3 regions of the Cytobacillus kochii genome follow, and region 2 is predicted to be linked to each of the others. Evidence: predicted binding sites of a transcription regulator. Region 2 holds the regulator's gene; each other region holds the start of a gene.

Region 1 (8,025 bases), 590 kb from region 2:
CGTCCATTACTTCCTGGCAAACTTAAGACACCAAGTGGAAAAATCGAACTTTATTCTGAATTAATGGAGAAGGACGGTTTAAATCCACTGCCGACCTACAATCCAATTGTAGATGAAGGGGATGCGCCATTTTTATTCGTTCCAGCACCGAACCATAATTTTTTAAATAGTACTTTTTCAAATAATGACAAGCATATTAAATTAGAAAAACAACCAAAACTCCATTTGCATAGCAAGGACGCGCAGGCTTATCAAATTGAAGATGGAGATTTAGTAAAAATCTTTAATGATCGAGGTGAATGTGAGTTAACCGCTGCTGTCGGAGAAAACGTACTTCCTGGGGTTGTTGTTAGTCAAGGTCTTTGGGCTGATGAGCCAGGTAAGAAACATCTCGTTAATACCCTCACACCTGATAGAGTCGCTGATATGGGAGGCGGGGCGACTTTCTTTTCTGGCAGAGTGTATATTGAGAAAGTCATTAGTAATTAATACCTTTTTTAGAAAATGGACAAATGTCTAAATTACAGAATGGCTAGGACAAACTGGTATGGTTGAACGTTTGTTCTAGTCTTTTTTATAGTGCTAAGGGAAGAAGACCAATGTTTAGGTTTTACTTCTCTAGATTAGTTTCCGTTTTGCAACCATTAAATTGGAAGTTGACCTATTGTTGGTTATGTTTAGCTATTTACATTGCCCATATCCGAAATTGCTCACCTGTTGTCTAGTTCCCCCCTTTTGCGCTATTCTCACATCTCATTAGTTTGGTATCTATGCATCAATCATACATTTTCCCAAAGAAAAGAGCCGAACAAATCCCTATTTAACAATGGAAATTTGTTCGGCACCTCACGTTTATTTTTTTAACCGAATCTGCCAGTCACATAATCTTCTGTACGGCTATCTTTTGGCATGGAGAAGATTTGATCGGTTTGTTCAAATTCAATGACTTCTCCGTTGAGGAAGAACGCTGTCTTATCGGATACACGAGCAGCTTGTTGCATATTATGAGTAACGATGACGATCGTATAATCTTTCTTCAAATGAGCAATAAGTTCTTCTACTTTAAGTGTTGAAATGGGGTCAAGTGCTGAAGTTGGCTCATCCATTAATATGACGTCTGGTTTCATGGCAATTGCTCTGGCAATACAAACACGTTGTTGTTGACCACCTGATAAACCAAGTGCCGAAGTTTTTAAACGATCTTTTACTTCGTCCCATATCGCTGCTCCACGTAAACTTTCTTCAACAATTTTATTCAATTCTTTTTTATTTTTAATCCCTTGCATTCTAGGCCCATAGGCTACATTATCATAGATGCTCATTGGAAATAGATTTGGCTTCTGGAAAACCATACCGACTTTTGTTCTAAGTTCAATAACATCTTTTGATTGATATATATTATTGCCATTAATGTGGATATCTCCATTAATTCTCACACTATCAATTAAATCATTCATACGATTCAATGTTCTTAAAAAAGTCGATTTTCCACATCCAGAAGGACCAATTAATGCTGTTACCTCTTTTTCACGAATATCTAATGACACTTGATAAAGCGCTTGGTTCTCACCGTAGAATAAATCTAAGTCTCTTACACTAATTTTCACTGAACGCTGATCATTTTGATGTTCAACATTTGCAGACTCTTTTACTTCTTTACGTTCTAGTGTTGTATTCATGAATAGAACACTCCTTTTTAATAGTCAGCTTTATTAAGCTTTTTAGAGATAAATGTTGCAGCAAAGTTTAGAGCAAGAATCATTACAATTAACACAATACCAATTGCTGCTGCTAATTCAATATCACCAGATTCTTGTGTAACAAGATACGAATGAACCGTTAATGTTCTCGCTGATGAGAAAATCCCTTCAGGCATTGCTGCTACTGTACCTGCTGTTAAAAAGATTGCTGCTGATTCACCGATGATACGTCCCATTGAGAGGATAATCCCTGATAAGATCCCTGGCATAGCGCTAGGTAAAATGACTTTATATAGTGTTTGTAACTTTGTTGAACCTAATGCAAGGGAACCTTCTCGGTAACTAGCTGGTACTGTTTTTAATGCTTCTTCTGTTGTACGGATGATCACTGGTAAAACAATAATTGTTAAGGTCAAGGAAGCTGAAATAATAGACATCCCCATCGCCAATGTGGTAACAAAAAATACAGCACCGAATAATCCGTATATAATAGATGGAATACCCGTTAAACTCTCTGTTGCAAACCGGATTATTCGAACGAGCTTTCCTTGTTTCGCGTACTCTTGTAAATAAACTGCTGCTAAAATCCCAACTGGAGTGGCAATGACTAGCGATATCACAATTGTATAAATGGTAGTAATAATCATTGGCCAAATTCCACCGCCGCCGACAGGTGAATAGTCACCAAAGATAAAATCAAGATTAATTAACCCGATACCTTTATAAAAAATATAACCAACGATAATAAGTAGGATAGCTACAGTTAAGAAAGCGCCAAACCACAATAAGCCTAATAATAAATTATCTTTAAACTTTCTCACTTTACTTCCCACCTTTCGAACTTATTTTTGCTAATACGAAATTCAATATTAGAATGAATGAGAATAATACTATTCCTGTCGCAAATAACATTTCCTGATGTGTACCATAAGCGTAACCCATTTCAAGGGCAATATTCGTTGTAAGTGGCCTTACACTATCTGTTAAGCTTGTTGGTATAATCAAACTATTACCAGCAACAAGAATGACTGCCATTGTCTCTCCAATTGCTCGTCCTAGCCCTAATACAATCGCTGCCATAATACCTGATTTTGCTGCTGGAACAACGACTTTAAAGATGGTTCCGATTGGCGAGGCACCTAATGCTAAGGAACCTTCTCTATACGTTTTCGGTACTGCCCTAATGGCTGTTTCAGCAACGGTTACAATTGTAGGTAACATCATGATCGCTAATACGAGAATAACCGCTATTAAACTTTGCCCTTTTACTAAGCCAAGATTATTTTGTAAGAAAGGAACAATAATCGCTAAGCCGAATACACCATATAATACAGAGGGAATACCCGCTAACAATTGCACAGCTGGTGAAATAATCTTTGCAATTGGTTTTGGAGCTATTTCCGATAAAAAGATCGCCGTTAATAACCCAATTGGTACTCCAATGACAAGCGCTCCAATCGTTGCATAAATGGAAGCAACTATCATTGGAAAAATTCCATACTTATCTTCACTCGGTATCCAATCAGAGCCAAAGATAAAATCAATAAAGCTATATCCGTCTGCAATGAATGGATTCGATCCTTTAAAGAAGACGAATCCAATAATGAGAAATAAACTAAGCACAGAGATTAGCGCACAGATTAAAAACAACTTCTCTGAAATGAACTCCATAATATATTTTAATCGATTAGATTTATTTGTTTGTTTTACTTCTGATGGATTTGGCAAAACACATACCTCCAAAGTCACTTGCTAATTGTTTGATGTAGCATCATTCTTCTATAATTGGTATAGCCCCTGCTTCTGCAGCTATTTCCTGCCCAGCTTCACTTAAAATGAAATCAATAAACGCTTGGCTTTCCTCTGATAAGTCTTTATGCACGAAAAGGAAAGGACGAGATAATGGATATTTCTCTTCAATCACATTTTTAGCAGTTGGTTCTACCCCATTAATATTAATCGTTGAAATTGTATCATCTATATATTCAAAAGAGATAAACCCAATAGCATGTTCATTTGTTGCAACCGTCGTTTTTATATTTCCGTTCCCACTAGCGATAATTGAGCTCCGCACTAATTCACCAGAAGAGTAGTCAACAATTTCCTGAAAAGCATCTCTCGAACCTGACCCGTCTTCACGTGAAACGACAACAATCTCCATATCTTTACCGCCCACATCTTTCCAGTTTGTTATTTCACCAGTAAAGATCTTTTTCACTTCATCCATTGTTAAATCTTTTACTTTATTGTTTGCGTGTGTAACGACTACAATTCCGTCAAAAGCAATGATTGTAGGTGTTACTTCTTCTTCTTCTCCTGACTCTAAGTTACGAGAAGACATACCAATTTCGGAAACTCCACTTATTGCATTTGTAATTCCTGCTGAAGAACCAATTTGATTGATTTCAATATTCACATCCGCATTTTCCATATATTTAGCAGCTAGCTTTTCCGCTAGCGGACCAACTGACGTAGAACCAGAAATGGATATCGTGCTTCCGTTACCTGTACTGGCTTGTCCCTCTCCTTCTTCTTCACCACCATTGCATGCAGTCAAAATTAAGGTAAGTGACAAAAGTAACAAAATACTCTTCCATTTTCGAAGTTTTAGCATAGAAAAACCTCCACTTTAGATTGCTTTTAGCTGTTTTGTTTGTGTTAACCCCAATATAACGAATCATATTTAATTCTCTATTAACCTTTTGTAAAGCCTTTGTAAATTTCATCAATATACCCATAAATTTATGGAGAAATTGTAAAAATCAACCTAAAAATATTATCAATTTTTCAAACTTTCATTTTTTGAAAACGTTTATTTTGTCTACATTATATGATTTAAAAACATTTAAAGAAAAATACGCGGAAGTATGGGCTTTTTTATGTAGGTTGTGGTACGATGATTGCTAGAATAGGAAGTGATTATTGATGATTAATATTGAAATACCTCAACCAGACTTAGTTATCACTAAAAAGAAGCCTGGCGGGGAACAAGGAACAACGGCCATCAGCCATTTATATGGTTTTACGGACTTTACAAAGATTCCAAGAGATAGAGGTGGAATGATTTTATTCTTTGACAAAAAAGAGAACCTTCTTTTTGTTGGGAAAGCACGTAAACTAAGACAACGTGTAAAAAAGCATTTCGACGACCAAGTGTCTCCCATTAAAAATCACCGTGAACAAGTAACCAAAATTGCATGTATGTATGTTGATGATCCCGTTGAGCGTGAAATATACGAAACCTACATTATTAATAAGTTAAAAGCAAAATATAATACTGAAAAAGTTTTCTTTTCAAGCTAATTTTATTTTAGCTATGGGATGAAGGAGAAACCTCCTTCATCCTTTTTTTATAGGCTGTTTTCGTAAACTTTGTTGTTTTTGCTTATGATTATTTTTGATTAACAGGAACAATTGTTCTATAATAGAAATAAGTGAATATTGAGGTGTAGAATATGAGACCAAATCTAACAAAAGATATTAGTGTAGATAGTTTTAAAGATTTCTATTGGTTGAAGGAAGAATTACAATCTTTTTGCAGAGAAAATGGAATAAGTGCTTCTGGTTCAAAAATAGAGATTTCCGATAGAATTGAAACATTTCTTCGAACAGGAGAGATAAAAAAGCCAATTAGAAAATCAAAGGTGAATAGTAAGTCAGAACCACAGGTCGATTTAAGTCTTGATACAGTCATTTCGAAAAACCATCGTTGTAGTCAAAATGTAAGAGCCTTTTTCAAGACAGTTATCCCTAATTTTCATTTTTCTACCTATATCCAAAACTATTTTAAAACTAACATTGGAAAAACGTATCGAGATGTTGTAGATGCTTGGTATAAAGAAGAAGAACGAAAGAAAAACCCATTGTACAAGAAAAAAATCGCTCCTCAATTTGAATACAATCAATTTATTCGTGATTTTTTTGCCGACTCTAATAATCAAGGAAAAAGTCGTGAGGAAGCGATTGAAGCGTGGAACAACATCAAAAAACTCCCTGGAAGCAATAAATATACGTCTAATAATTAGTTAAGCACATCTCAACATTTCTATTGTGGTGTGACTTGATTTTCGACAGGCAGAAACAAGCATTTGTTTGACTCGTTCATCAAATGCTATTTGTTTGCCTATTTCAAGCCAACGAAACCAGTTGAGGTAATTATCTAAGTATTTGGTTGCCACCCCTTGAAAACGTTCCATCCAACCTTTCAAACGATTATGAGAGTTATTGACGTGTTGAATATGGTATATGCCTTTTTTCACCCGTTGTTTTTGGCTTTCATTAACTGTTTCGTGTTGTAATCCTTTTAGTTTGGCGAATTTCTTGTAGTTAGTTGCTGTATCTGTATATAACAAAGCAGACGGGTGAATATACTCACCTATCACAGTATCAATTTCTTCTGCCTTTACACGACCTGTTCCTGCTTTCCGAGCAATCATATTACCATTTCGGTCTTGTGCCACGACAACTGCTATTTTAAGATTAGAAATCCCTCTTTTCTTGTCCTTTTCTCCACGTTTCTTGGCTTTTCTATGGGTAATTTCACGACCCTTCATAGACTCTCGAAAGAAGGTCTCGTCACTTTCAACGATACCTTGCAGTTGATTAAAACCAAGACTTCCTAATGCGTTCAGGATTTTATGTCTCCAATAGAATGCAGTTGATATATGAATTTTTAAGCGTTCAGCGATTTTCGGTAGGGTGTAACCTTCGACCATTAGTTCAATGTATTTTATCCACTTTTCAGGGTAGCGAGAGCCTGAAAATGGTGTATTCGTCATATCGTTGAAGGACTTTCCGCAATCATTACACAGATAGCGTTGTCTTGAACGATATTTACCGTTTCTTTTTACAGATGTACTTCCACAATGAACGCACCCTAAACCAGAAGCAAATCGGGCTTCACGAATGCTTTTGAGTAGTTTATTAATCTTATCTGGTTCGTCTGGAAATAAATCCTGTTTCATAGCATTAAATAAAGCCATTTGCTCTGATTTGGTTAGTTCGCTGAACTCTTCATATACATCTTTCCACATACTTGAACGCCTCCTTAAACCCCATTTATCAACCCTTTATAAGTATGGTCAAGAAAGCAACAATCTATACGAAAACAGCCTTTTTATAAAATGATTTCCCTCTCTGAAAGAATCAATTGCATTCATGACTTAATGGTTTTCTAACAACAAAAAAAGACTCCCAAACTGTATGATTCTTACTAGTCGGAAGTCTTATTATTTTGGTTCTTTTTAAAGCGGTACGCTAAATAGGCAATGTACAATGGAGTGGCAATATAAATTAAATAAGGATAGGAACCATATGTCCCTTTATAAAGAACAAAAAGCATACAGCCTAAAAAGATTGTCACAATTGTCCCGTACTTTGGTAATGGGATATCTTTTAAACTCGGAATGCGAATACGACTGACCATTAAAAAACAAAGCGCGGTAAATACAACTGTTGTAATAATACTGGGCACCCAATGGCCAAACAATGTTAGGATAGCTAAAATACCACCAGCGGCAGTAATCGGAACACCGATAAAATAATGCATGGACTGCTTACTAGTACCAATATTGAATCGTGCTAAGCGATATGCACCGAATAGCGGGAATAACCCAGAAACTAATAATCCAATAGAACCAAATTGGTAAAAGTATGTATAATATACGAGAAATGACGGTGCAACCCCAAAAGTTACAACATCGGCTAATGAATCTAATTCTTTGCCTAGCGTACTATCTGCTTTTAACATTCTCGCTGCACGACCATCCATACTATCAAGCATCATCCCGATAATAATCAATATCGCCGCATTATTATATTGGCCATGAGCAGCAAATCCAATAGACAAAAATCCACAATATAAATTGCCTAAAGTAAGCATATTAGGTATCATCTTAATAAATTTCACTTACAATCATCACTCACTTTTTTGTGATCTACGTTGCAAAATAAACCTTCATTTAAACACAAATCACTTTTTAAGGTTTATCTATTATAACACTATATTCTAAGTTGTTACTATATATGTTTGACGATTATTAAGTTCTTTTGTCCCTATTTCTTTTTTTGAGGATTTCTCAAGTCAGAATATTGTTGAATAAACGACCAGTTATCATCATAAACGAAATTTCCTCTTTGTTGATGATAACTACTTTTGGGTACTTCATCGATTTCTAACACAGGTGTTAAGCAACAATCGACTTGCTCGCTAACACCTATCCAATCAGTAAATGATCGCTCCTTAAAAACTGCAGAAACTTGTTTATAAACAGGATCACTTACCTTCATCATATGACATGCTATCCATTCGGGATGTTCAACAGCT
Region 2 (8,025 bases):
ATCGCAGAGGAGTTTTAGGTGCGTGAACAAACAAGACTTACTATTATTAATTGAACAAAAAAGACGAGAACTGATTCAAACTGCTATGAGAAACGGCCTCAACTCTACTTCTGCCATAAAATATAGTCAGGAGTTAGATTCTCTATTAAATGAATATAATCGTCTTTACGAGAGCAGACTCACATTAAATAGACAAGCATAAAAGGCTAACACTTGGATTTATCAAGTAACTTGATATCAAAGAATTCAACAATATGATACCGACTAAAGAAATAGACCAAAGCTAAAGTTTAGCTTTGGTCTATTTCTTAGTTGCAATGAAGAACCGAAAAATAAAGTTTGCTCTGTTTCTATCTATATGCAATTGAACCTAGTAACTTTATCTAACTATAGTTCGTAAGTTATTTTCCAGGTTGTTGCTTATTCATCGCATTCATCATTTGGTTAATTTTCTTCTGAGACGGCTTCATTCCCATTTGCATCATCATCATTTTAAGCATTTGTTCATTAATTGGTGGATTTTTCTTTAGGTAGCTCATCATATATTTACGAGCGATGAAAAATCCTAGTGCTACACCAGCAAGTAATGCTAATATACCAACTAGAATATATGTCCACATACTACTTCCTCCTTCATGTTGTCTATCATACAGTGTACTAGACCAAAGGTTATTATACAATATTTGCTGATGATTTTCTCTAATTTAGACAAACTTTCTTTCTTTTATTGGCTTTAACCAGCCAAATCGATTATGAAAAAGGTCGATTGCTAAATAAGAACTTTCTTCTTTTCGTAGGACTTCAAAGAACACCGTCTCTGCATCATAGTTTCCTTGAGCCTCTAAACTAAGAAAACGATCATAGATCATCAACTTAGCTTGACTATTTTTCTCTTTAATATAAAACGCATTGCTCTTATAAGAAACTTTTTTCTCTGCATATAATTCTCTATATAGATCATTATTTACTTTATCTTTTGGAATATTCTTGGTGATAAAGGCAATTTGTTTTCCCAAAATAAATTGGATCGTTCCAGTCGCTTGTTCATATTCCTTGAACAGCTGATAAAACATTTGCTCTCTACCAAAATAATGAGACGCAAAAGGTTCATCTATTAAATATAGCTGATACGTTCTCATAGAATTACTCCTTTTTTAGACAAGTCTTTTTCTTATTATAAAATTTTATTTCAGTATTTTCTGTCTCTTTTTGTTATAAATTTCTACTTTTTTTGTCGAAAAAAAACGAAGAGGGAAATTCCCTCTTCGCTCATGCTTATAAACTTTTTAATTTGCTTACGATATTCTCTACAGTAAACCCATACTCTTTTATTAGAATATCTCCTGGTGCAGAAGCACCGAATTGATCAATTCCTAAAACGTCGCCTTCTAGACCGACGTATTTATGCCAGCCAAATGATGCTGCCATTTCTATGGCTAAACGTTTGGTTACATTTTTAGGTAATACAGATTCTTTATATTCATTTGATTGAGCATCAAATCGTTTCCAATCCGGCATACTGATTACTGCCACATCAAAGCCCTCTTCTTTTAAAGCAGCTTTAGCCTTTACCGCTAATTCTACCTCTGACCCTGTCGCTAAAAGAAGCGCATCTGGTTGCTCTTTTTCTGCTTTTGCAATCACATAAGCACCTTTTTGAACTCCTTCAGGGGCTAACTCTGCTGAGTTTGGTAGGGTAGCAATATTTTGCCTAGTTAACACAAGTGCTGTTGGTTGATCTTTTGACTCAATCGCTAGCTTCCAAGCAGCTGAAGTCTCATTTCCATCAGCTGGGCGAATTACTGCTAAATTTGGCATGGCACGAAGTGCTGCCAATTGTTCAACTGGTTCATGTGTAGGCCCATCTTCACCTACAGCAATACTATCATGTGTAAGAACATAAGTAACAGGTAGCTTCATTAATGCGGCAAGTCGAATAGCTGGTCTTAAGTAGTCAGAGAATACAAAGAATGTCCCTCCAAAAACATTTAGGCCACCGTGTAAAGCCATACCATTTAAAGCGGCACCCATAGCAAATTCTCGTACGCCAAACCAAATATTTTTACCAGCATAATTAGTTGCTGAGAAGTCTTCTGCATCTTTAATCATCGTCTTATTCGAACCTGCTAAGTCAGCTGAACCACCAAAGAAAGATGGTAAGTTCTTCGCAATACTATTCAGAGCTTCCCCTGAAGACGCTCTAGTGGCTAAGCTTTTGCCTTCTTCATATACGGGAATATCTTTATCCCAACCATTTGGTAATTCACCTTTGATTGCACCTTCTAGCTGTTCTGCTAATTCCGGATGATTTTTTTTGTAAGCAGCAAAAAGATCTTTCCATTCACTATCTGCTTTTTCACCGTTAATAGCTACATTTTGTTTGAAGTGTGCATATACTTCTTCAGGTACATGAAAATCTTCTTCAAATGTCCACTCATAAGCATCTTTTGTTAATTTTAATTCAGCTGATCCTAGTGGCGATCCATGAGAAGCAGATGAGCCTGCCTTATTCGGGGATCCGTAACCAATTACTGTTTTAACTTCTATTAACGTCGGTTGTATAGTATTTTGACGAGCGCTGTCAATTGCCTGGGCAATTTCATCGAGATTATTTCCATCTTCTACTCGAAGATAATGCCAGCCATAACTTTTAAAACGATCGGCTACACTTTCAGAAAATGATTGATCTAAATCTCCGTCTAATGAGATGTCATTAGAATCATACATTACGATCAGCTTTCCTAATTGAAGGTGACCAGCAAGAGAAGCTGCTTCTGCAGACACTCCCTCCATTAAGTCTCCATCTCCGCATATACTATATGTATAGTGGTCTACTACATTGTAGCCATCTTTATTATATTCAGCTGATAGGTGGCTTTCTGCCATTGCCATCCCTACTGCCATGGCAATTCCTTGTCCTAATGGACCTGTTGTCGCATCTACACCTGGTGTATGGCCATATTCAGGATGTCCTGGTGTTTTACTACCCCACTGACGAAATTCTTTAATATCATCTAAAGAAAGACCATATCCCGATAAATGAAGGAGACTATACAAAAGCATAGACCCATGACCTGCAGATAACACAAAGCGATCACGATTAAACCAATCAGGATTTTTGGGATTATGATTCATAAACTTTGTCCATAAGGTATACGCCATTGGCGCAGCTCCCATTGGCATTCCTGGATGACCAGAGTTTGCCTTCTCGACTGCATCGATAGACAATGTTCTTATGGCACTAATTGATAAAGCATCTGTTTTGTTGAACATGAACGACATCCTTTCAATATATATCCTACAAATTAAATATAATAGACTTTCACCTTCAGTTACAACCAGAAAGGTAAAAAATTATATAATTATCATATAAACAATAACAAAGGAAACTGTTCGTGACAGTTTCCTTTTAAAAATTTATAAACACAATCTTAGTGAAGTGGTTTATTTTGTTCACGTTTTAACTTATCTGGTGTAACATCATTACCTTCAGGGTCAATAACAGTAACACCTTTTAATGTATTTAACATAGAAGCTCTAAACTTCTCTAAATATTCTTTTCTTAATTTAGATTGTTCCTTTGCCTCTGATTCTGATAAACCTTCTGTTTTCGCTTTCTTAGCAAGCGAATTAATTCTCGCCAATTTTTCTTTTGAAATCATTGTGTTACACTCCTTCCCATCCAAAAAGTCTTCATTCCATATGGAGAAGATACTTAATAGCCATATTACTAAATATGAATGGATTTTACAAGAAAGCAGTTTTACACTCATGCTTTTCACTATCATTTCAGAGGACAATAAGTTGGTATCGTATTGCTTTATTATTAGGTATGGCAATGTAGCAGTGTTCTCAACTTAAAAATGTGAGAATTATTTAATGTAGGGTGCGTATGTAAATAAGGGGAATAAGGGAATAATACTTTCACTAACGTTAAATGAAAAAACATGGATGAATCCTCGGCAAACAAATAACCATTCACAATTCACATGTCTGAACTCATGGACGATTGAAGGATCTTTCAGTATGCTTTTATCTTGGAATCAGTACCAGAATTTCTTAGTCTTTAAGTTAAATTACAACTAATCAACTTAACTTATTAGGCCTATATCAAGATGATTCATTATCCACCTGCTCTATATCAGCTATATATTCATTATATCTACGGTTTACTGTCGCTTTAGATATTTTATAACCAAAGCCTCTTAACGTTGCAGCAATTTCTGCAAAAGTAAGGTTATTTTGTCTCAATTTTACTATTTCTTCTATTGGTACCTCTATTCGTTCTCTTCCGTTTATATTTCCTTGGTTTTTTAAATTCTTTTCAGGTCGAAAGCCTTTTTGAACAGCTTTTTGCATCCCTCTTTTTATTTTTACATTATGTATTTTTCTTTGATACTCTTCAACCATGCTAACAATTTGTAATACCATAGAATCAGAATCTGAAAGTTGCAATTCTCCATTATGGGCAATAGTATAAATTTTCCCATTTTCCTTCAGTATACAATGTAAGATGGCAATTTTAGCATTTCCTCTTCCAATCCTGGTTTCATCTTGAATAAGAACAGCCTCTGCTTGATTTTGTTTAAGTAACTCCAATAATTGCAACAAACCAATTCTTTCTAAATCATAACCACTTGCTTTCTCACGTATGACTTCAACCACATTCATATCTTTCATTCTTGCTAAATGTAAAAGTTCTTCCTCTTGTCTAGCAAGAGACGTTTCCTGGGTATCTTTCGTCGTACTCACTCTGCAATATATAATTACATTCATTCTCTTTCATTCCTTTAGTCTTCTAATATCACACTAGCTAAATTTGTTTCAGATATTATTTCACCATCTGTAATGGGAAGATACACCTTATCACCAGGATGTATTTTACCTAAATGTATATGATTAAATTCTTCTACCCAAGCAACAAAGTCTTTAGAAGACATATTATGGGCATCTTTAAATTCCTCCGCCATTTTCCATAAAGAATCTCCTTGTTTTACTTCAACTTTTACATATTCCACCTGATTTGCATTACCAGTGTTCAAAAATAATAAGAAAGCCATACCGAAACTAAAAGCGATAAGAATAATAGCATAACTATAAGAATTCCACAATTGTTTTATCATTAATTGCCACCCCTGAATAGAATATATGTTCGATTTGATAATTTTAGTATAATGCGAACGTTTGTTTCTGTCAATAAGAAAATTCGAACTTATGTTTGTATCTATTTACTACTGATGGTATAATAATCTTAATGAAATTGACGAAGGTGCGTGATAGCGTGAAATTATCTAAGAGGCAGCAAGATATATTGAATTTTATAAAAGATGAAGTAAAACAAAAAGGTTATCCACCTTCCGTTAGGGAAATAGGTGAAGCTGTTGGACTTGCTTCAAGTTCAACCGTACATGGCCATCTAGCCAGACTAGAGAGTAAAGGACTTATTCGTCGAGATCCGACAAAACCCCGTGCCATTGAAGTATTAAATTTAGAAGAAAGCAACCCAATTCCTAAAATGCAAACGGTGAACGTTCCTATTATCGGTAAGGTTACTGCTGGTCACCCCATTACTGCGATTGAGAATGTTGAGGAATATTTTCCTTTACCTGAAAGAATGGCTCCGAGTGATGAAAATATCTTCATGCTTGAAATTATGGGAGAAAGTATGATTGAAGCTGGCATATTAGATGGTGATTATGTCATAGTCAAGCAGCAACAAACAGCAAATAATGGAGAAATCGTGGTTGCTATGACAGAAGATGATGAGGCCACCGTTAAGCGATTCTTTAAAGAGAAGAACTTTATCCGCTTGCAACCAGAAAACCCTACCATGGAGCCGATTATCCTGCACAATGTATCTATTTTAGGCAAAGTAATTGGTGTTTATCGCCAAATACATTAAAAAAGAGTGTCATTATTGACACTCCTTTTTAATAGTTGCAATTATCTTTATATGTTACTCATACAATTATAAAATTTGAAAAATTCAGTAAAATAGAATCATTACATGGAGACAAAAATATATTATAATGAAATTTACACCAAGAATCAACCTAAGGTCGCAAAAAAATCTCGGCTTTAGGAGTGTGAAGGAAAAATGTTAATGAACATTCTCTTCGCTGCGTTGATTGGTGGAATTGTCGGTGTTGCAGGACATTTGCAGAGATTAGGCAAACTAGTCAAGCCACGGATGACAAAAAAATTCATTTATTTAGGGTTCTTAGAAGACATCTTACTAGGAGGACTGGCGGCCGTATTTGTCATTGTGACAACAACACCGGATTCCCCCACTGCTGTTTTCATCATCTCTCTCGTATCTGGTATGGGAGGTGAGGGTATCTTAAAATTATTAGATACCCTAAAAGTAAAAGATCAAGAATAAAATTTTATTCCGTTCTTATGAACGGTTTTTTGTTGTTTATAACAAGAACAAATTATATCTAGCCAACTTCTACTTTTTACCTTTTATTCAAGCGCTAGAAATACCCGCTTAAACAGTCTGTTTCACCTTAATGAAAGGGATATAACACATTACCGTTTCGTTTAACTTTGAGTAGCTTCTTAAATTGTCATATGTATGTCTTACACAGCACATAGAACCACTCTTCTGAAGTACGGTTCATCAATTCAATACGAAATAATGTTTTTAAACATGATGTTTTATGGGTAAATAAAAAATAAAGCATTTTTCATGAAAAACAGATGGCTAAATGGATTAAATGCTAATTATTCAATTGATTGGTAACTATAACCACTTACTTCTTAATACTTACACCTTAAATTCGGTTCATAAATGAATCATTTGCACCCTTGATTTTACATACCCCATAATCCACAAGTATAGAATCGCTTAAAATACTATTTCTTATTGATTTCGATTATCCGCATCAATACTTATAAATTTTCTTCCTAATATTAATAAATCTGTAGACAAACTCATATAAGGAGTTTGTCTACAGTCTGAAGCTGCCGCTAAAACTGCATTTGAAGATGCCTTTTAGTATCAGCAATAGTTATTTTCCCATATATTAGCTTCCATTAAAACAAAGTAAAAGCACTTTCAACTTACGGGTTTCCTAAGTTCCTTATACTTCAACTGCAACGATATCATCACAACAGATCGTAGTAATTCGTACACGAGCTTTCTTGTCACAACAACAATGATCGTGACGATCATCGTGACGATCACAGTCTGCTTTAGCTAGGAAGACTAAATTACCGCGAATATCGATAAACTCCCCGAACACATGGCCGCCACCTTTAAGAAATACTCTCACATCCTCACCACGGGAAATGTTCTTAAAGAACTCATCACAGCCACAATCCTTATTGTCATCTTTGCTGTAATTACCACAACCATGATTGTTGTTGTCATATCCATATGAGTCTGAATATCTTGGTCTTCTTCCAAAAAAACAATTATTATATCCCATATCTCTTCCTCCTTTCTATCATTATGTTAATACTATATGTCGAGGGTCTTGGAGGTGTACGGGCTATATCCCCCTGTTAAAAGACCATTTTATTTTCTCTGTGAACCTTCTTTTTGTTTGTCAAACCTAACTATAAAATAAAGAAGCAGCCGTTATGGCTGCTTTGGACTCGATTTTTGGTATCTATTAAATAGATACCAAGTTGAATGTTAATACTAAACAGTTATAGCCCTTGCATCCGCTAAGACACAATAAAGAAACTCCTAACTATCGTGTTTCAACTGCAACGATATTATCGCAACAGATCGTAGTGATTCTTACACGATTTTTCTTGTCGCAACAATCGTCGTGACGATCATCGTGACGATCACAGTTAGCTTTTGCTAAGAAAACTAAATTACCGCGAACATCAACGAATTCTCCTGTCACATGGTCGCCGCCTTTAAGAAATACTCTCACATCCTCACCACGGGAGATATTCTTAAAGAACTCATCACAGCCACAATCCTTGTTGTCGTTTTTACTGTAATTACCACAACCGTGATTGTTGTTGTCATATGAGTCTGAATATCTTGAGCCTCTTCCATAGAAA
Region 3 (7,820 bases), 1.8 Mb from region 2:
GGACGGTTCTGTTAAAAAAGATCAAACATTCTATAACCCTGATTTAAGTGTTAATGATGTGAAAAACATTGCGCATACAATTGCTAAAAACAAAAAATCTACCTTGTCTAAAAAAGAAACAAATTCAACATTCCAGGTTGAAGGTAAAGTAAATGGAGTTGAATATGTTATGGGAATTACTAAAGGACATATCAAACAACTATACCCTAAATAAGGAAGATGAGTAATGGGAAATTTAAAATTTGATGTTTTTATAATTTTTATACTTAAAAAGAAAGTTACTGACTTAGAGATATTGAAAAATAATACAGATGAGTATTGTTTGGTTTTAAATGAGAATCTTAAGTCAATAAAAGACATTATTAATAGTGATAGTATTGATGACGGTATTCTAAATTTAGATGGTGGAGTTATAATTGAGTATAATTATAAGCCACTAACTGATTTCTCCTTTTGGGATGATTTGCCAACATTATTGTCTTATATGCTCAATTTAGTTGAAGAGTTCAAGGAAAATGGTCAAGCATCCTTTTATTTTCCTAGTCAGCCTATGAAGGTCGAACTGAAGAAGGAAGGGACCAAAGCTAAGTTTAGTGTTCATGAAAAGTCTATAGTCGTTAATAGTGATGTTTTAATTGATGATATTCTTAGAAATACCCGAAAGTTCTTTGAACTATTAACTAACGAATTGCAGCTAAGTAAATATCAATTTGAGTTAGATCAAATTGAATCTATAAGAAAATAAAACTTAATTAAAAAGAGTCTATTAAGACTCTTTTTTCGTATAAAATGTTAAGGTCTTTTCGGATTATATCATACGCTTTTTCATTTCAATTTAAAAAAATATAATAATATGCTGTGGGTGCGCATTAATTAATCCCTGGACAATAATTATTACCCACACCCCGCGATAACACTCTAACATGGATATGTACACTATGTGACCGATGAAGTGAAGGAGAAAACAGCCGAGATGTTCCAAAAGTACATGAAATTTTAGCTTGGGGTATTCGTATTCAACTCCAAATTTGGACATAAAAAAGCCCTCCCTGCTCATAAGAGCATAGAGGGCAAAACCTTGGTATATAAGGTTTATTAACGTTTTGAGTACTGAGGTGCACGACGAGCGCCTTTAAGACCGTATTTTTTACGTTCTTTCATGTCATAGCTATACTTAATTATTTCATTATATATAAAACCATTATATATAGAAAAAACTCGGGATATTTATATACTGAGCTATCCATAATTGTATTTAAAAAATGGTCAAAAGTAGGTCAATTTATATGGCACTACACACCTGCTTAAGTATTCAGTAGCAATACACTAGACTTATTATAATTAGGTAAAAAAATAAAAGTTTTTCGAGAGATGTTTATTTACACCCTCGGAAAAACTTTTATTAAATGATTTATTTTACATTTCCTTATATGTGAATATAGTATTTGGTTGGCACACCACATCATAAATCGAGAAAATCACAGATAAGTGAAAAAGAAAATATTCTTATTTCTTACCACTGCTATTTGTTTTTACTAACTTACCATTGACCACACGGTATAATTTACCCTGATCAATTTTTTTCATCAATTCTTTTTGAATCTTAGTATAATTTGGTTTAAGAAAACTTGCATCTGCTAAAGCGACATAAGTATCTCTACCAATCTTATTATTTTTCAAATCCATATCTTTTGAAACACCTTTAGCCCCTACCTCATGAGCATCTGCCCATGTTTTTGCTTTTGTAGCATTCATGTCTCTTGTCATTGCTGCATTCCAAAATGCATGTTTAAAAGCATTGCCATTATGATTATCAGCATTCCCATTTTTATATAATTTTCCTGCAAGTCCTGTCGCAGCAGCTGAACAATTGTAAACAATTGCAGCTTGAGTTGGATGCTTCTTTGCCAGCTTTCTTTCAGTATCATTCAATCTATTATAGGCATCGGGTAAAATGCTATATGGCTTAATTGAATTTTCTTTTGTTTTAGCAATATCTATTAAAATCGGGATAATTAATTGATCTAATTCTTTCTCTTGTTTTTCAAAATCTTCTATAGATGTAGTTTCAGTTAGAATCTCATAAGCCGCTGCAAAATCTTCTTCAGTTAAAACTTCTAAAACTTCCTCTGATAATTCAGGAGTCACATCCAATTGATTCTCTATATTTGATTTTTGCATCTCTGGTTTTTCTGATGCATATGCACTCGATACTCCAAAAGCTAATAGAAATATAAAAGCTAAAAATACCTTTTTCATTCCAAATTCTCCTATTCTATATTATAGTAATTAGATGAAAACCAATTTCAGGGAAAAGGTGATATAAATGACAAAAAAAAAGACAACCATAGTGATAAGTATTATTCTTCTTCTTCTAATTCTGGCTTTAAGTACCCCCTATCTTTTAAATAAACTCTCTCAAGGTGAATTTTCATCTTTACCAGATGGAGTAAATATAAGAATTCAGAACACATCTACAGAAGTAGTCCCAAAATCAGAAATATATTTAATTAATGGTGATGAAGAAAAGGTCCATTTAACAGAGTTTCCAGAATTAAAACCCAAGGATACTATTAGTTTCAATACCAAGTATCGCCCCAAAGATGATTATAATTTAGCGATGTCCTATGAAATAAATGGTAAAAAATACGAAAAGATACTTATGTATGCAGGTGCCAACTCTACAAAGCTCGGTATTAACGCTAAAGTAAAAAGTATCAACGATAAGAACGAGATTGAAACAACTTCCAAAATTTTTGATGGTTTACATCTTTATGAAGAATAATACAACTCTATATTACTACAATTATCCAAATAAAAACATATATTGGATAAAAATAAAAATATTTACTAGTTTATAGGTCAATAGATACCTATATAGAAAGTTATGTAGATGTAAAATAAAAGCGCCCTCTTATTGAGGAGCGCTTTGAATTGAAAGAATATCAATAAATTTTACCTTTATCGTTTCATAACCACTTTCAATATGTATTAATTGAGTCTGGCCATCAAGATTAACGATTTTCCCTTGGATAGGCTCTCTTTGCCACAACAATATTAAGACTTGAGTTTTCTCCCTATGCGCTTCAACTACTGCATTTCCCAGCTCTTCTAATTCAAATTCATCCCTTGAAGGTCTTTGTGGTTTTGATTTCTTCGGCATTTTCACTCCCATGATTAAGCTCCTCTCCTTACTTTCCTGACTGGACCAATCGATAAGACATTACTTACCTTAAAAGTGCGCTGCTCTCGCTTGGTATAACAATATGCTCGAAAGTAATCTTCGTAAACGGACAAAATTTTAATTCTTCTCTGGCTGATATCTCCCTTGTTATCCAGATAAATCATTTCTAATTCCTCTTTATTGTTAACTCCTCTAATAAGTAAACCTTTCATCGATTAGCCCTCCCTTACCATTATTTTATACGAACCTTTGTTCTATTTCAATTGAATTAAGAACAAAAGTTCGCATATAATATTAAAAAAGGAGATGTGGTTTATGATTCGTGACCGCGGAAAAATGAAATGGCAAGGGTTCTTTATGAGCGAACATACTGAATTACTTAAGAAAATACCAGCCGAATACGAAAAAGTAAAAAAGCCAGAATTAGATGAGCAAGAACTTGAGGAAATACAGATAATAACGATGGAATCATTAAACTACACCCTTACAATCAAGATGACCATCTGGGTTGATGGGTTCACAAAAGCTTATGAGGGCATAGTAGATAAAATTGATCATATTAATATGTACATCCATTTGGAAACAAACGAATTAAAAACCTTAAAATTTCACATTGATGAAGTGATATCAGTCGAAGGGGTTTAACAACATGACTAGGATTAATGAAGCTAATCGTAATGTTCTTGAGCAAGCTATATACTTACCGATGATTATTATCATCCTTGAAAGAGATTTAAAGATCATTGAGAAGTCCCCGTTTAAGATTAAACAGCCTTATATTACCTTGACGGAAAATACAATAAAGAACGTTCAGCGTGATTTGAAAGAAGTTAAAGATAAGCTGAGAAAAGAAAATATGAGAGTAAACCAGATTGGACACGATGAGTCGTTTACTATGTATGAGTTCCACTATAAAGGATACGATGAGCAGCATAGTTATTTTAATCCAAGGATTAGGAATAAATGTGAGGAATTATTTAATTTTTATTTAAATAGTCCATCTTGATTTATGTAGAAAACTTCTTCATTACAGTAAAAATAAATTTTTCCAACAATGCAGGACTTTTCTCCCTTATAATAGAAGTGTTATATAGTTATATTTTAATATAATATTGGGGGAAACTTCTTTTAATGAGTAGCACGAAAATTATTCAAAAAGAGTATACATATAGTATTAAAGAATATGAAGAAATATTTAAGATACTAAATGAAAATCTTATTAATCATAACAATATGTGGATATCTCAACAACCAGGTATACATCTGTATAATTTAAAGAAAACATATGTTAAAAATGTTATTACTGAAAAAGATGATGAAATTTTTATTATTGACCAACAGTTTTATGACTATATGACAAGGTATAAAAATGAACTTATTTATTTATACGCACAAATAATTGGACTGATAAAAGAATTATTTAATTGCAATATTATTGGTAGAATAAAGAATGAGGAATCTATCTTAAATAAATTACAAAAGAAAAAAGCTGAACAAAACGGTTCTTTTTCAATTAATAAAGTCCTCAATGATTTATTAGGTTTTAGAATAATCGATAAGGATTTTGGAAAAAATATTAACAAAATAAAAACTATTTTAGATAATTTAAAAGAAAAAGAAGGTTTTCGTATTCTACATAAGGAAAGAATTAATGGAGATTACAGAGGGTATCATATATATTTTATGGGTAAAGACGCCAAACACTTCCCTTTAGAGTTGCAAGTATGGGATACTAAGAGTGAATTAATTAATTTAGATTCCCATGAAATTTATAAAAAGGATTATACATCCTGGCCTGAGATTTATTTTAAAGGCTAATTAAGGAGGATTAGCATGATAGAACATTTTATTATATTATACAGCGATTATAAAAGTGGAAAGAGAATAGCACTACATAAAAGTGATGAGAAAATAGACGGAATAGCTGAATGTGTAAAAACATTAGAGACATTAAAGGCAGAATTTGAACATTTAACCTTTGGATTCCACCACCTACAAACAAGTGAACATTCTTGGGATTCTATTGTAAATTATGATAAATTCTTTTCAGATGTTACTCCAATAACAAACTTTAAAGATTTTAAAGAAATGATATCTGATGATTTAATGATATCTGCATTCGATATTGCAAATTTATTAACTTCTCGCATGCAATTAACACATTTAAAATTACAGAAATTAATTTATCTATTCTATTGTAAATTTGTTAAAAAGTATGACTACAGACCATTTGATGAAGAATTCTATGCTTGGCAATATGGACCGGTAATTAAGGAACTATATGAAAAGTACAAAATTTATGGTAGAGATGAGATTGAACAAGAAGATAATGATTACCTAATACTTAAAGATAAACCTTTCAAATTATCTGTTTTTTCCAAGTTCACTAAGACACCTATTGATTACAAGATTGTTGAAACATTAGAAGAAACTATCAAAGAATACGGTGAATACTCCGCTTTTTCATTGGTAGATTTAACTCATGTTGAAGATGGTCCTTGGGATATAATTTATAAAAATGGTTTAGGAAGAGATGAGGTTATACCACATAACTTAATTCACCAATCTTGTAGCGATTAATCCCTTTCTACTTTATGAAACAAGGAATGATGTCATGAAACCTGAGGAAATGTATGTTTCTGTTACAGATGAGAAGGGTGATAAATACTATATTTTTGCCCAAAGTCATCCAGTTACTGTTGTAGGAACATCTGACAATAGAGGGATAAAGGTTGAAGGCAATACAATGAAAGAAGCATTACAGAAGGCATTTGAAGGAATGAAAGCCCACCTCGTTTGAGGTGGGCTTTCATTCACACATTGTGAAAATATAGACTTTTCTTTTTTTAAAACTCAAAGCCCTTTCATACTATAACCGTAAACCTCAAAATCTTCTTTATAAAGCTCTGTAACTAATTGAATTGCTTCAGCATCATATAGACTCTCATAACTAGGCAAATCCCCATCAAAGTCCAATGGTAGTTTTGTTTCTGCATGTCTCCCACTACCCTTCATATAATTTAGAAAATGGTGTGGAGATTTTGATAAATCTTTTATAGGAGATTTTGGAAGGTTGAATTTCTTTTCTATTTTTTTTAATTCTGATTTAAGGTCCTCTAATTTAACATAATGATTTATTAAATCTTCTTCCCCTTGTAAATACTGCTGTGAAATATGAGGATCTATTTGACCTGGTTGAACTCCTCTTTCTTTAATATAATATAAAAACTCCTTAAACGATAGGCCAGTGGTAATTTTCGGACTTAAGTTATCTCTTACAACCGTTCCAATTAGTGTAGAGTAAAACGAGCTAACAGCTCTTTTATATGGATCTCTAACAAGTTTATATGTTGCTTTTTGGTTAGACAATAGACTGGTGACTAGTTCCTCTCTGTAAAATTGATCTTGAATTTTGGATCTATAGGTATGAATCCAATTATCCATATTTAACGCTTCAGATAGTTCTCCTGACTGATAATAAAACCATTTCATTATAGTTGTACAACCTGATTTTGGTGACCAATAAAGAATAATAGGTAAATTCTTATTATATAAAGGAATTCCGTTCATAAATGTTTGATATATTTCATTATTATTCATTAAGTTTCTCTCCTTTTATTAACATTTAACATATAATATGCAAAAAACTAAAGTTTAAATTGTGCAAAAACCTTTAAATTAAAAAATGTATATTTTTACAAAAGGTACATATTTAATAATTATAGATAAGTTTATTAAGGAGTTGAAAATATTTGATGACTTGGGAAATGATCAAAGTATCAATTCAAGGTGACTCTTGGTATTCAGAAACCATAGGGTATACAATTATTCATACTACAAAAGGTTTCGTTTCTTCTAATTCGCAATTTACAATTAAAATTTCGAATACCTTCTTAAGAGCAACTGATTGGAGAAAAGTAAATTAAAATTCCAACAATTCCATCACACTTTTGAAGGACTTTTATTATTACTTCATAATAATCTTTGCACTAGTATCAGCACCTACATAGATATTACGTTTACCTCTTGATGTTTTAATCGTCACGACATTTGCTTGTGGTTTATCAAGAATTTCATACGTTAACCCACCAAACGCTGCAGGAGTAAGTGACCAGTCAGAGTTCTTAGTAACTGGAGCTACATTGAGCTTATATGTCCTCCATGTCTTTGCTGATGCTGGTAGAGTAACATACTCTTTCTTTGCTTTTGTAGATGTTGGTTTACCTTTTTTGATTAACTCTAATAACTTAATGTTTTGAGGTGCAGTGCCTTTATAATCTTTTATACCATACTCTTTCGCTAATTTAGCACGGTTTGAATAAGAAGAATCAACACCCTTGGAATTAAGGTAATCCACGATGCTATTAGTATTCTTTGGCGATGTTGTGGAAGGTTTTGTGTTTGTTGATGTGCTACCACTACCGAAATTCTCTTGCTCCTGTACCCCTTCGACCTTATTTAAAAAGTCTTGCCAAGAGATCCCTTTATAACCTGCTCGTAATTGAGCAGGGCAGTTTTTACCTGACCAATCATGGTGTTGGTTAACACTACTGATATCAAGACCATGCTTATCCATTAAAAGCTTAACAAGTGCTGCACCATTGTTTAGAGTCTTTTCGTAATCGCCATCTGAGTT

What was found. Region 2 encodes LexA, which represses DNA repair genes until DNA is damaged. Its sites were predicted from a motif close to CGAACATATGTTCG; they were not measured.
Region 1: a site for LexA is predicted at 5,108-5,121, ahead of LG276_RS13530 (DUF6434 domain-containing protein). Genes of this name have one in related genera too.
Region 3: a site for LexA is predicted at 3,456-3,469, ahead of LG276_RS01145 (YolD-like family protein). Genes of this name have one in related genera too.

What each region holds. Positions count from the first base shown of each region.
Region 1 is NZ_CP085254.1:2,632,494-2,640,518, forward strand. Features, by position in the region: gene LG276_RS13500 (molybdopterin-dependent oxidoreductase) at 1-489, shown strand, start outside; gene pstB (phosphate ABC transporter ATP-binding protein PstB) at 861-1,679, opposite strand; gene pstA (phosphate ABC transporter permease PstA) at 1,697-2,521, opposite strand; gene pstC (phosphate ABC transporter permease subunit PstC) at 2,523-3,428, opposite strand; gene LG276_RS13520 (phosphate ABC transporter substrate-binding protein) at 3,472-4,314, opposite strand; gene LG276_RS13525 (nucleotide excision repair endonuclease) at 4,626-5,003, shown strand; gene LG276_RS13530 (DUF6434 domain-containing protein) at 5,156-5,725, shown strand; gene LG276_RS13535 (IS1595 family transposase) at 5,726-6,733, opposite strand; gene pssA (CDP-diacylglycerol--serine O-phosphatidyltransferase) at 6,913-7,608, opposite strand; gene LG276_RS13545 (CaiB/BaiF CoA-transferase family protein) at 7,755-8,025, opposite strand, start outside.
Region 2 is NZ_CP085254.1:2,042,376-2,050,400, reverse strand. Features, by position in the region: gene LG276_RS10745 (aspartyl-phosphate phosphatase Spo0E family protein) at 23-202, shown strand; gene LG276_RS10740 (YneF family protein) at 402-620, opposite strand; gene sirA (sporulation inhibitor of replication protein SirA) at 705-1,139, opposite strand; gene tkt (transketolase) at 1,276-3,273, opposite strand; gene LG276_RS10725 (DUF896 domain-containing protein) at 3,432-3,662, opposite strand; gene LG276_RS10720 (recombinase family protein) at 4,111-4,776, opposite strand; gene LG276_RS10715 (LysM peptidoglycan-binding domain-containing protein) at 4,791-5,123, opposite strand; gene lexA (transcriptional repressor LexA) at 5,255-5,902, shown strand; gene LG276_RS10705 (DUF4257 domain-containing protein) at 6,098-6,382, shown strand; gene LG276_RS10700 (hypothetical protein) at 7,086-7,433, opposite strand; gene LG276_RS10695 (hypothetical protein) at 7,701-8,025, opposite strand, start outside.
Region 3 is NZ_CP085254.1:194,340-202,159, reverse strand. Features, by position in the region: gene LG276_RS01180 (hypothetical protein) at 1-214, shown strand, start outside; gene LG276_RS01175 (hypothetical protein) at 227-745, shown strand; partial or broken gene rpsI (30S ribosomal protein S9) at 1,096-1,161, opposite strand; gene LG276_RS01165 (DUF6973 domain-containing protein) at 1,507-2,259, opposite strand; gene LG276_RS01160 (hypothetical protein) at 2,327-2,785, shown strand; gene LG276_RS01155 (YolD-like family protein) at 2,915-3,175, opposite strand; gene LG276_RS01150 (hypothetical protein) at 3,178-3,396, opposite strand; gene LG276_RS01145 (YolD-like family protein) at 3,500-3,829, shown strand; gene LG276_RS01140 (hypothetical protein) at 3,834-4,190, shown strand; gene LG276_RS01135 (hypothetical protein) at 4,316-5,002, shown strand; gene LG276_RS01130 (Panacea domain-containing protein) at 5,018-5,764, shown strand; gene LG276_RS01125 (hypothetical protein) at 5,799-5,984, shown strand; gene LG276_RS01120 (sulfotransferase family 2 domain-containing protein) at 6,038-6,784, opposite strand; gene LG276_RS01115 (hypothetical protein) at 6,940-7,110, shown strand; gene LG276_RS01110 (N-acetylmuramoyl-L-alanine amidase) at 7,152-7,820, opposite strand, start outside.